Regions from separate parts of the Streptomyces sp. NPDC014764 genome, predicted to be linked through region 3. Evidence: riboswitches for the same ligand, from Rfam matches in the RefSeq annotation. Region 3 holds a riboswitch; each other region holds the start of a gene.
The links. Region 3 has a riboswitch for cyclic di-AMP ahead of ACF1AG_RS25425 (transglycosylase SLT domain-containing protein). Riboswitches for the same ligand answer to the same signal wherever they lie in the genome.

Region 1 (4,237 bases), on a different contig from region 3:
CCCTCGGGGCACCGGACCTCCGACCCGTACGACCGGCTGCTGGAGGAGCGGATCGTCGTCCTGGGCACGCGGATCGACGAGACCGCGGTGAACGACGTGACGGCCCGGCTCATGCACCTCGAGCACCACGCCCCGAACCGCGACATCTCGCTGTACGTGAACTCCTCCGGCGGCCCCTTCCACGCCATGTCCGCGTTGTACGACGTCCTGACGTACGTCACCTGTGACGTCGAGACGGTCTGCCTGGGCCGCGCGGAGGGGACGGCGGTGCTGCTGCTGGCCGCCGGCACGCCGGGGAAGCGGTACGTCCTGCCCGGCTCCCGGCTGGTGCTCCGTCAGCCCGCCCTTCACGAGCCGGTGGAGGGCAGCGCGAGCGACCTGGCGGTCCGGGCCGACGAGCTGGCCCGGATCAGGGTGCGTACGGAGGAGATGCTGGCCCGGCACACCGGCCGGCCCGTGGACCGGGTGCGGGCCGACCTGGAGCGGGACCTCGTCCTGGACGCGCAGGCCGCCGTGGACCACGGCATCGCCGACCGGATCGTGCCGCACCACCGCAGTGCCCGTACGGCGACCGGCGGGAGGTGAGCAGACGATGCTGCCCGAACTGCCGCCGCTGCCCGCGCTGACCCGGGCGGAGGCCGAGCTGATCGACCGTTACCTGGAGGTCGTCGACCTGCTCGGCCGGGTCAACCCGGCCCAGGGCGGCGACACCTATCGGAGCCTGCGCGCGGCCCAGGCGCTGGTGGGCAAGGCGGTCGCGCTGCGCGACGCGCTGACCCTGATGCACCGGCGTGGCGAGAGCGAGCTGCACGCCGCGACCCTGGCACGCGCCCTGCGGGTGCTGGACGGCGAGCGGCGCACGGCCAGGGTCACGCTGCCGCCGCAGACGGGGCGTTGACGTGAGCGGGCCCGGCGCGAAGGGCCCGCTCGACGGCACACCCCGCGACGAGTTGAAACGGACCGAACGGCTTACCCCCGTCCGGCGTAGACGAACCTCCTTTTTTCATGCCGTCGAACTTGCGCACCCGCGCCCGCCGAGGGGCGGAATTGACCGTCCCACCCCTGGTCCTGGCCTCACACGCCCTCTTGACGGCGACTCGAACGGACAGCTGTCCACCCGAACGGGTGAGTGGTGAGTAACAACACAAACCACCCGTTCCGTTGGGAAATCGCTCGCGCCATGGGTCAAGATCCCTGACTGACGACAAGACCCCGCCGCCGCGGCGGGGCGATCCGGGCGGACGCCGAGTCCTGCCGCCGCACGGATGACCGGTCGACAGGAGTGGATCGGCAGGAGTGGAGGACCCAAGCACGACGGGTCGCCGGTACGCGCACAGTGCGCGTCCCGAGCAGCCCTTGGGGTGAAGCCGCGTCAGCGGCCGGGCTACTTCGCCAGCCCGAATCCGACAGGTCATCCTTCACAGGCGGCTGACGAAGGGTTGCGCATGAGTGCGCTCAATCGTGTCCCGTCTCTCATGGCCCGGGCCGGCACGGCCTCGGCCCTCACCCTCGCCGCCGTCGGCGGCTCGATCGTGGTACCAGGAGCGGCCGGGGAGGCCGCCGCGGCGACCGTGGGCAGCAAGGCCCTGAAGGTCGCGGCGTCCAAGAAGGGGGCGCCGTACGCGTGGGGGGCGACCGGACCGAACCGGTTCGACTGCTCGGGCCTGACGCTGTACTCGTTCAAGAAGGCGGGGAAGAAGCTCCCCCGCACGGCCGCGCAGCAGTACAACAAGACGCGCCACATCTCCAAGAGCAGCCGTAAGGCCGGGGACCTGGTCTTCTTCCACTCGGGCAACTACGTGTACCACGTCGGTATCTACGCCGGGAAGAACAAGATCTGGCACGCCCCGAAGACCGGCGACGTGGTGCGGCTGCAGAAGATCTGGACCAACAGCGTCTGGTACGGCCGCGTGAAGTGACGGGCGGGGGCGGTGGCGCCCGCGGGAGCGCCGCTGCCGGGCCGCGACCGGCCATGCGGGCCCTGGCCCGCGTGGCGTCCCGCAGGGGCCCGGCGGGGTCGCCCTCAGGACGACGACCGCCCCGGGCCCCGCACGCCGTCCGTCACGGCCTCCGACGCCCGTACGGACCGTGACGCGACGTCACGGCTCCTGCTGCGACGCTACGGCGACCGTCTCCGCGGGCTGGGCGGTGACGGGCCGGACGGTGGCGGCGCCGGGCCACGGGAGTTCGACGGCGACCGTCTTGCCTCCCTCACGGGTGGGCCGGATTCTCAGCCGGCCGCCGCACTCCGCGGTGAGCCAGCGGATGATGACCAGACCGCGCCCGTTGTCCTGCTGGACCGCCGCGGGAAGCCGCTTGGGGAACCGCGGGTGGCCGTCCGTCACCCCGATGTGCACCCGCTCGTCGCGGACCAGGACGACGTCCACCGTGAACGTGGGCGACTGGCCGAAGGTGTGCTGCACCGCGTTGGTCGCCAGCTCGGAGACGATCAGCCGGACGGTGTCGCAGAGTTCGGCGTCCGGTGGCAGCCCCCATTCCGCCAGCGCACCGGCCACATGGGCCCGCGCGGCGGAGACCGAGGCTGGATCGCTCGGCAGAGTGACGGATGCTTCCAGGTGATCTGCCATGGCGACGTCGTCCCTTTCCCACGGGACCGCAGTCCGACACGGAGCGGCTGGTTCGAGTACGGTCCCGCACTGGTGCTTCGTCGCCAGACTGCCATCACCGCAGGGTGCCGCGCGGCGATCCACCAAGATATGCATATATCTGTCGCTCAAAGCGGTGAACTCTGCGACGGGAGACCGTATCCGGGCGGCCCGGAAGGAGTAAGGAGAGGCCCATGCAGCACGGTCCCGCGGTGCGCCGCAGGAAACTGGGCGCCGAACTGCGCGCGCTGCGCACCGCGGCCGGACTCACGAGCGGCGACGCGGCCCGGCTGGCGGGCTGGCACCAGTCGAAGGTGAGCCGGATCGAGACGGGCACGAGCGGCACGAAACCGGCCGACGTACGGTTACTCCTCGACGTCTACGGCGTGGACGACCCGCAGTTGCGGGAGTTGCTGCTGGTGCTGTCGGGCACCGGCGACGGCGACGGACGGCACCACTGGTGGCACGCGTACCGTGGTGTACTGCCCCCGACGTACCGGGACTTCATCAGTCTGGAGTCGCAGGCCGGCGCGATGCGCACCCTGGAGACCACGGTGGTCCCGGGACTGCTGCAGACGCCCGAGTACGCACGGGCGGTGACGGAGGCGGCCCTGGAGGGCGCGTCGGAGGAGAGGCTCGACGCACTCGTGGAGGTGCGGCTGGCCCGGCAGGACGTGCTGCGCGCCGAGCCGCCGCTGAAGCTGTGGGCGGTGCTGGACGAGGCCGTGCTGCGCCGGGAGGTGGGCGGACCCGAGGTGATGGCGCGTCAGCTGGACCGGCTGGTCGAGGCGTCCCGGCTGCCACAGGTGCGGTTGCAGGTCCTGCCGTTCAGCGCGGGCGCGCACATCGGCGTGACGGGTCCCTTCGTCATCTTTTCATTTCCGCGCACATCTGACCTGGATGTGGTGGTGCACGACCACTTGACGACTAGTCACTACCTGGAACGGAAAGAAGACCTCCGGGCGTACTCGGAGGCCTTCGAGGCACTGGCGAGCCACGCCCTCTCTCCCGAGGAATCGTCGGAATTCATCGCCGGCGCAGCGGCCGGCGCGTAAGGAGGCACGATGCCTGCACCGCCTCGGACCATCCCTTCCAGCCTCGCCCTGCACGAAGTGCGGTGGCTGCGCAGCAGCTACAGCACGGGGGCGAACAACTGCGTGGAGACGGCCCGGCCGTCCGCCGGCCCGTCGGCCGGACTGCTCGCAGTGCGCGACAGCAAGGCCCCGGACGGGCCCGCGCTGCTCTTCTCGCCCGACGCCTGGGCCCGCTTCTTGACGGCGGTCCACTGATCCGGCGTCCCCGTCCATGAACGGGACGAGTCCCGTCGTCCCACCGACCATCCGTTCCTCGCGCGACACACGGCCGTGCCCCGCCGACTCATGGCCGCGTTTCGCCGATCACCCGTACAGCGCGTTCGATCTCCGCCCCGGACAGGTCCGCCCGGGCGGTCAGTCTGAGCCGTGAGATGCCGTCGGGCACGGAAGGAGGACGGAAGCAGCCCACGGACAGACCGGCCGTCCGGCAGTCGGCCGCCCAACGCACGGCCTGCTCCGGGGACGGAGCGCGCACGGAGACGACCGCGGCGTCCGGACGCACCGCTTCCAGGCCCGCGGCCGTCAGCCGGGCGTGCA
Region 2 (4,237 bases), on a different contig from region 3:
CACGAGGACTTTGCCTCTGAGGCAACAAAATTGCCCCAAAGGCAAAGTCCGGTGCTCAATGGAGGCATGAGCTCCTCCGAGTCCGACCCGCGGGACGAGCCTGTCGAGGCCCTCCCCGCGGTCGCTCCTCAGCTGCGTGCCCTGCGTCGGCGGGCCTCCCTGACACTGGAGGCCGCCGCACGGCAGGCGGGCCTGTCGCCCGCCCACCTCTCCCGGCTGGAGACCGGACAGCGCCAGCCCTCGCTGCCGATGCTGCTCTCCCTCGCGCGGATCTACGGGACGACCGTCTCCGAGCTGCTCGGGGAGTCGGCCGCCGACCGGGACGCCGTGGTGCGCGCCGCCGACATGGAACCCACGGCGGCCGGCGGCTGGACGTACTGGCAGGCCGGGGCCGCCGGGCGCGGCATGCAGGCGCTGCGGGTGCACGTGCCGCACGGCTCCCAGGGCGACATCGTGCGCGTCCACCCCGGCGAGGAGTGGCTGTACGTCCTCAAGGGGCGGCTGCGGCTGCGCCTCGGGGACACCCTCCACCGGCTGTCCCCGGGCGACAGCGCCCACTTCGACTCGCTCACCCCGCACCGCATCGCCGCGCAGGACCCCGACGGGGTCGAGCTGCTGTTCGTGCACACCCTGCTGCAGAGTCCCACGGCCGCCCTGTGCCTGGGCCCGACCCATGGAGAGACACCGTGACCGGCAAAGACATGGAGGAGAAGTTCCCGCGGGCCCTCTGGGTGAGGCTCTTCGTCTACGTGGTGGTCGGGCACCTCTTCGCGGCCTTCATCTACTTCCTCTTCGAGATCGCGCCGAAGAAGTAGCGGCCGAGGCGGACGTCAGTCGAGCAGGCGCTCGCGCAGCCGCTCCCGGTGGGCCGGGGTGAGCCCGAGCCCCTGCTCCAGGTAGGCGTCCACGCCGCCCCAGGTCTCCCCGACCGTGTCGAAGGCGGCCGTCAGATACTCCTCGCGCGCGTCGAAGAGCGGGCTGAGCAGCTCCATGACCTCGGGGGAGTAGGCGTCGGGGGAGCTGCCGCTGCGCCGTACCTTGTAGCGGCGGTGCTTGGCGTTGGACTTCAGGTAGTCCTCGACGATCGCGTCGCGCTCCACACCCACGGCGAGCAGGGTCACCGCCACCGAGAGGCCCGCGCGGTCCTTGCCGGCCGCGCAGTGCATCAGCGCGGGGACGCTGTCCTCGGCCAGCGCGCGCAGCACCTGGGAGTGCTCGGCGGTGCGCTCCTTGATGATCATGCGGTACGAGGTGATCATGCGGTCGGCGCCCTGGCCGCCGGCGAGGATCGCGCGCAGCTGGTCCAGGTCGCCGTCGCGCACCATCTTCCAGAACTCCGCGCCGTCGGCCGGGTCGCTCAGCGGCAGGTTGACGTTGCGCACGCCCGGCAGCGCGACGTCCGGGCCCTCCAGCTTCTGGTCGGCCGCGTTGCGGAAGTCGAACACGGTGTGCAGGCCGAGCGAGGCCAGGAAGGCGGCGTCCTCCGCGGTGGCGTGGGCGAGGTGACCGCTGCGGAACAGCACCCCGTGCCGCACCCGACGGCCGTCCACCGTGGGCAGCCCGCCCACATCGCGGAAGTTGCGCACCCCGGTCAGCTGGGGCTCGGTCGACGGGATCTCCTGCGTCACGGACGGCTCCTCCCACTCCGCGCCGTCGCCGCGGCTCGTCGACGGGCACCACTCGACGATACGACATGGCTGTCAGGGGCAATGAGTTGTCGGCCGCCCTGACGGCGTTGGAATATGTCGCTTTCTGTTTGCCCGTGAGGGGAAGGTCCCGGACCCGGCTCGCCAAGATCAAGATGTCGCGATTGCACCGGGCGCCCCGTTCGACTTCATAGTCAATAGGGTGATGTGTCCGAATAGAGTATTTATGGTTAACGTGCCCTGATCGAAGGGGAATTGAGGGGGGAGTGCGTGAGCATCGTCATACCGGTGACCGTGTGCTGTCGCCATGCTCACGTAATTCCCCTCCGTGACAAGGGATTTCACCGGCGGGTCACTCGAGAGATCGACGCACGGTGACGTCTTTTCCCCCTTTCGATCACGGAAAAAGCGGGTTCGCGGGAACCCGCGCTTGTTTCGCCGCGTCGAGGTCGCTTACGTTCCCAACCGATCCGGACGGACGCCTAATCCTGCCGCCGCCCGGAGCCCGCACACACTGACCCGACGTACGGCAGGAGCGGGGGACCCACAGGTACAACTGCCTGTTCCGGGCCCCGGAAACAGGCTTGGGGTTAAGCCGCGCAGCAACGCGGCCGGACATCTCCAGTCCGCACCCGACAGCTCACCTCGTAGGCGCCGGAGAGGAATTCGTCATGCCCGCGAAGGGTAAGCACCGCCGTACCAAGGCCCAGCTCTTCACCCGCTCCATCGCCGTCGCCGGAACCGGTGGCGCCGCTCTCGCCCTGCCGTTCCTCGGCGCCACCGGCGCGCACGCCGCGACCCCGCAGTCCGCCCCCGAGACGTCGGTCCGGTCGCTGTCCGTCACCGGCCAGCAGGCCAAGGCCGAAAAGGGCGACGAAGCCCGCACGTACACCGTGAAGGCCGGCGACTACCTCGCCAAGATCGCCGAGGCCGAGCACGTCGACGGTGGCTGGAAGCAGCTCTACGCGGACAACCGCGAGGCCGTCGGTGACGACCCGTCGCTCATCCACCCGGGTCTGAAGCTCTCCATCGACGGCAAGGCCGCCGCCAAGAGCGCCCCGCAGCAGTCCACTTCGCCGCAGGCCGCCAAGCCCGCCGCGCCCAAGGCCGAGAAGCCGGCCGAGAAGCCCGCGCAGAAGGCCGCCGAGGAGTCCTCCTCCAACGAGGCGTCCACGCAGACCGCCCCCGCCTCCGGCTTCACCTCCCCGGTGCCCGGCGGCGGCATCGGCACCGCCTACAAGGTGGCCGGCGGCATGTGGTCCAGCGGCTACCACACCGGTGTCGACTTCAGCGTCCCGACCGGCACCTCCCTGAAGGCCGTCGGCGCCGGCACCGTCGTCTCCGCCGGCTGGGGCGGCGCGTACGGCAACCAGGTCGTCATCCAGCTGAACGACGGCCACTACGCCCAGTACGCCCACCTGTCCTCGCTGTCCGTCTCCGCCGGCCAGACGGTGAGCGCCGGCCAGCAGGTCGGTCTCTCCGGTGCGACCGGCAACGTGACCGGCCCGCACCTGCACTTCGAGATCCGCACCAGCCCGGACTACGGCTCGGACGTGGACCCGATCTCGTACCTCCGCGGCAAGGGCGTCTCCCTCTGACCCCTCGCGGCACCCCTTCCTGACACGCGCGCCTAAGGCCGACCCCGATCCACGGGGCCGGCCTTCGGTGTGTCCGGGGCCCGCGCCAGGCGCGGGACCGTACCTATTCCTGGCTTGGCCAAACCTTGAAGTGGCTTATCTCACCGCGCGTCAACCCCCGCCTACGGTCGCGTAGGTCACATCCGAAGGTGAATCATGTCCGGCTGTGGCAGACGATTCGAAGAGTGACAAGGCAACAGTGATCGGGTCGTACGTGGCGGTGGGGGACAGCTTCACCGAGGGCGTCGGCGACCCCGGCCCCGACGGGGCGTTCGTCGGCTGGGCCGACCGGCTCGCCGTTCTGCTCGCGGACCGCAGGCCCGAGGGCGACTTCCGGTACGTCAACCTCGCCGTACGCGGCAAGCTGCTGGACCAGATCGTGGCCGACCAGGTCCCCCGGGCCGTCGAACTCGCCCCGGACCTGGTCTCCCTGTGCGCGGGCGGCAACGACATCCTGCGCCCGGGCACCGACCCGGACGAGGTGGCCGAGCGCTTCGAGAAGGCGGTCGCCCAGCTCGCGGCGGCGGCCGGCACGGTCCTGGTGACGACCGGTTTCGACACCCGGGGCGTCCCGCTGCTCAAGCACCTGCGGGGCAAGATCGCCACGTACAACGGGCATGTGAGGGCGGTCGCCGACCGGTACGGCTGCCCCGTGCTCGACCTCTGGTCGCTGCGCAGCGTGCAGGACCGCAGGGCGTGGGACACCGACCGGCTGCACCTCTCGCCCGAGGGCCACACCCGCGTCGCACTGCGCGCGGGCCTCGCCCTCGGCCTCAAGGTCCCGGCCGACCCGGAGCAGCCGTGGCCCCCGCTCCCGCCCCGCGGCACCTTGGAGATCCGCCGGGACGACGTCCACTGGGCCCGCGAGTACCTGGTCCCGTGGATCGGGCGCCGGCTCCGCGGGGAGTCCTCGGGCGACCACGTCACGGCGAAGGGGACGCTGTCCCCGGAGGA
Region 3 (4,237 bases):
CCGCTCGCCGTACTGGGTGAGGACGTCGACGACGGTCTCGTCGGCGCCGGACATCATCGCGCCGAACCGGCAGGAGACGGCGACCAGGGAGCCGGTCTTGCCGCCGAGCACGTCCAGGTAGTGGTCGACCGGGTCGCGGCCGTCCTGCGGGCCCGCGGTCTCCAGGATCTGGCCGGTGACCAGCCGCTCGAACGCCTCGGCCTGCACCCGCACGGCCTCCGGGCCGAGGTCGGCCAGGATGTGCGAGGCGCGGGCGAAGAGGAAGTCGCCGGTGAGCACGGCGACCGAGTTGCCCCAGCGGGTGTTCGCGCTCGCGACCCCGCGCCGCACCTCGGCCTCGTCCATCACGTCGTCGTGGTACAGCGTGGCCAGGTGGGTGAGCTCCACCACGACGGCCGACGGCACGACGCCGGGCGCGTAGGGGTCGCCGAACCGGGCGGCGAGCATGACGAGCAGCGGGCGGAACCGCTTGCCGCCGGCCCGCACCAGGTGCTGGGCGGCCTCCGTGATGAACGGCACCGCGCTCTTGGTGGCCTCGAGCAGCCCTTCCTCGACAGCCGTCAATCCGGCCTGGACATCGGCTTCCAGAGCCTGGTCCCGCACGCTCAGCCCGAACGGCCCGACGACGGTCACGAGGGGTCTCCTGTCTGCTGGTGTCTGCTGGCGGTTACACGGTTTGTCGATAGGTCGCTGCCACCACTCGAGTCAGCGTATCCGGTCAGGTTTCGATCACCGCCAGGGCCCGGGGTCACAAGCAGGGCGATACGGGATCAGAAGCGGAGTGTTTTTGATCGGCTGATAACAACGGACATACCTCGGTTTCCCGGACACAGCGACCCGTGGACCATCCTGCATCACCCCGCAGTCCGATTTGCCGTCATTGATGGGCGAATTCCTCTTGGCGGCAAATGCACCCACGGCCGCCGTCCCGTGAGGTGAGTCACGCGCCGGACGGCCTCCGGGACACCCTCGCACACGCCCGTCAGGCCGCTCCACACAATGGAGTTGACGGTTGGCGACAGCAAAGGATCAAGCACGCAAAACCACCCATCTCAAGATCAAACGGGGCCTTGCGTGATCGTCGCACTTGTTCCCGACATGTGCTCTCGCATACGTTCCGGGCCTGCCGGGTGGACGCCGAGTCCTGCCGCCACCCGCATCACACCCGACGACCAACTCACGCACGGCAGGAGCGGGGGACCCAGGTAAGTCGCCGTACCGGACACCGCGCCGGGACGGCTCGGGGTGAAGCCATGCCCGCAGGGGCACGGCCGGGCACTCTCCCGCCCGAACCCGACAGCTCACCTCGCAGGCGTAGGAGAGGAACCCAGACATGCCCGTCATCGCTTCGTCACGCCGCCGCCTCGTCCGCACCCTCGCCGTCGCCGGCACCGGCGTCGCCGTGGTCGCGCTGCCGCTGTTCGGCGCCACCAGCGCCTCCGCGGCCCCCTCGGCCCAGGCCACGACCGCCGCCTCCACGACCGCGTACCCGGACAACCTCGACGGCTGGATCCGCGAGGCGATGGACGTCATGGCGCAGAACGGCATCCCCGGCTCCTACGACTCCATCCACCGCAACATCATGCGGGAGTCGTCCGGCAACCCGGCCGCCATCAACCTGTGGGACTCCAACGCCGCCATGGGCACCCCGTCGAAGGGCCTGCTCCAGGTCATCGACCCGACCTTCCAGGCGTACCACGTGCCCGGCACCGCCTTCGACCCGTTCGACCCGGTCGCCAACATCGCCGCGGCCTGCAACTACGCCGCCGACCGCTACGGCTCGATCGACAACGTCTTCGGCGCGTACTGAGCCGACCTCTGACGGCCGAGACCGGCCGTCTTCCCGAACAGTCGCTCGAGGACGACGGCCACGCCGTCGTCCTCGTTCGACAGGGTGACCTCGTCGGCCACCGCCTTCAGCTCGGGGTGCGCGTTGGCCATGGCGACGCCGTGACCCGCCCACCGGAACATGGGGACGTCGTTCGGCATGTCCCCGAAGGCGACCGTGTCCTCGGGGCGCAGCCCCAGATGCTCGGCGGCCAGCGCGAGACCGGTCGCCTTGGTGACCCCGCACGGCTGGAGCTCCACCGTGCCCGGCCCCGACATGGTGACCGTGGCCAGCGAGCCGACCACGGACCGGGCCGCCGCCGCCAGCGCGTCGTCCGACAGGCCCGGGTGGCGCAGCAGCACCTTGCTGATCGGCCGCTCCCACAGGTCGTCGCGCCGCTCCACCCGCACCGACGGCAGCTTCGGGTGCGGCATCCGGTAGCCCGGCTCGATCAGCGTCAGCCCGTCGACCCCGTCCTGGTCGACCGCGGCGTACACCTCCCCCACCTCGGCCTCGATCTTGCCGAGCGCGGTCTCCGCCAGCTCCCGGTCCAGCCGGACCGACCACAGCATCCGCTGCGCGGCGGCGTCGTAGACCTGCGCACCCTGTCCGCACACCGCGAGCCCCGTGCAGCCGAGGTCGTCGAGCAGCGACCGCACCCTGGGGGCCGGCCGGCCGGTCACCACGAGGTGCCGGACACCGGCCCGCTCCGCCCGGGCGAGGGCGGCGAGGGAGCGGTCGGAGAGGGTGTCGTCACCACGCAGCAGCGTCCCGTCCAGGTCGGTGGCGATGAGAGAACGATCGGTGGGTGCGGCCATGATCAGAGAATACGGACAAGAGGACCGTCCGATTCACCGCGCCCGTATGCCCGCGCATTGGGTGCGTTTTGCCTTCTTGTGCCGCCGATACGCGACCGGTTGAGACCTGTTTTCCCTTTTGACCGGAACACGGTGCGCTCCACCGCGCCCCGGCTCCGGGAGTCGTCCCCTATTACAGAAGCCCACCGGGACGCGACCCCGTAACGTGTGGCACGGCCACGGACACGTGGCCCACCCGCGCACACGAAAGCGAGGCAGCACCCGATGCCCCCCTTCGATGTCCCCGAGGGCGACCCCTTCGGCCCGCACAACCTGCCGTACGGCGTCTTCTCGCTCCCCGGTTCGGCGGAGCGCACCGTGGGCGTCCGGCTGGGCGACCACGTCCTCGACGCCGGCGCGGCGGCGCACGCCCTGGGCTCCCCCTACGCCTCCCTGCTCGCCCGCCCCACCCTCAACCCGCTGCTGGCGGCGGGCCGCACCGCCTGGTCGGACGTGCGCCGCGCACTCACCGCGTGGGTGACGGTCCCGGCGCACCGGGAGACCGTCGAGCCCTTCTTCCACCCGCTCTCCGAGGTGACCCTCCATCTGCCGTTCGAGGTCGCGGACTACGTCGACTTCTACGCCTCGGAGAACCACGCGCGGAACGTCGGGCAGATCTTCCGCCCCGACGCGGCCGACTCCCTGACCCCCAACTGGAAACACCTGCCGATCGGTTACCACGGCCGCTCCGGCACCATCGTGGTGTCCGGCACCGACGTCGTGCGCCCCTCCGGGCAGCGCAAGGCGCCCACCGACACCGCCCCGGTCTTCGGCCCGTCCGTGCGGCTCGACATCGAGGCCGAGGTCGGCTTCGTCGTCGGCGTCCCCTCCGAGCAGGGCCGGCCCGTGCCGCTGAGCGCCTACCGCGACCACGTCTTCGGCCTGTGCCTGCTCAACGACTGGTCCGCCCGCGACGTCCAGGCCTGGGAGTACGTGCCCCTCGGCCCGTTCCTCGGCAAGTCCTTCGCCACCTCGGTGTCGGCGTGGATCACCCCGCTGGACGCCCTGGACGAGGCCCGCGTCGCCCCGCCCGAGCGCACCCACGGCCTGCTGCCGTACCTGGACGACTCCGGTGAGGAGCCCGGCGGCTACGACCTGCGCATCACCGTGACGATCAACGGTCACGACGTCTCCGAGTGCCCCTTCTCCACCATGTACTGGACGGCCGCCCAGCAGCTCGCCCACATGACGGTGAACGGCGCCTCCCTGCGCACCGGCGACCTCTACGGCTCCGGCACGGTCAGCGGCCCCACCGAGCGGGAGCGCGGCTCTCTGCTGGAGCTGACCTGGAACGGCCGTGACCCACTCGAACTTCCCGACGGCAAGCGGGCGTTCCTTGAGGACGGCGACGTGGTGACGCTGTCCGCCTGGGCGCCCGGGCCGGACGGGGTGCGGGTGGGCCTCGGCGAGGTGACGGGACGGGTGGTCCCCGCGTCCTGATCCCTCCGGCCCCACCGAGGCGCACAACCACGCTGACTCGCACCGCCCTTCGCCGTCATACTTGGCGTCGGGCGGTGCGTTCGTCCTCCGTGCCTGGCGCACCGCACCGCCG

Region 1: it holds a riboswitch for cyclic di-AMP, as region 3 does, so the genes downstream of both, ACF1AG_RS19200 (C40 family peptidase) here and ACF1AG_RS25425 (transglycosylase SLT domain-containing protein) in region 3, are expected to answer to the same signal.
Region 2: it holds a riboswitch for cyclic di-AMP, as region 3 does, so the genes downstream of both, ACF1AG_RS18630 (peptidoglycan DD-metalloendopeptidase family protein) here and ACF1AG_RS25425 (transglycosylase SLT domain-containing protein) in region 3, are expected to answer to the same signal.

Annotation. Positions count from the first base shown of each region.
Region 1 covers NZ_JBIBXY010000007.1:100,615-104,851, reverse strand. The annotation lists gene ACF1AG_RS19210 (ATP-dependent Clp protease proteolytic subunit) at 1-585, shown strand, start outside; gene ACF1AG_RS19205 (hypothetical protein) at 593-898, shown strand; cyclic di-AMP (ydaO/yuaA leader) riboswitch at 1,233-1,442, shown strand; gene ACF1AG_RS19200 (C40 family peptidase) at 1,446-1,919, shown strand; gene ACF1AG_RS19195 (ATP-binding protein) at 2,100-2,588, opposite strand; gene ACF1AG_RS19190 (helix-turn-helix transcriptional regulator) at 2,801-3,661, shown strand; gene ACF1AG_RS19185 (DUF397 domain-containing protein) at 3,671-3,895, shown strand; gene ACF1AG_RS19180 (8-amino-7-oxononanoate synthase) at 3,984-4,237, opposite strand, start outside.
Region 2 covers NZ_JBIBXY010000006.1:459,785-464,021, reverse strand. The annotation lists gene ACF1AG_RS18645 (XRE family transcriptional regulator) at 67-690, shown strand; gene ACF1AG_RS18640 (DUF6126 family protein) at 687-815, shown strand; gene ACF1AG_RS18635 (tyrosine-protein phosphatase) at 831-1,628, opposite strand; cyclic di-AMP (ydaO/yuaA leader) riboswitch at 2,149-2,313, shown strand; gene ACF1AG_RS18630 (peptidoglycan DD-metalloendopeptidase family protein) at 2,318-3,244, shown strand; gene ACF1AG_RS18625 (SGNH/GDSL hydrolase family protein) at 3,483-4,237, shown strand, end outside.
Region 3 covers NZ_JBIBXY010000012.1:166,677-170,913, reverse strand. The annotation lists gene ACF1AG_RS25430 (polyprenyl synthetase family protein) at 1-633, opposite strand, end outside; cyclic di-AMP (ydaO/yuaA leader) riboswitch at 1,160-1,328, shown strand; gene ACF1AG_RS25425 (transglycosylase SLT domain-containing protein) at 1,334-1,810, shown strand; gene ACF1AG_RS25420 (HAD family hydrolase) at 1,774-2,646, opposite strand; gene fahA (fumarylacetoacetase) at 2,911-4,125, shown strand.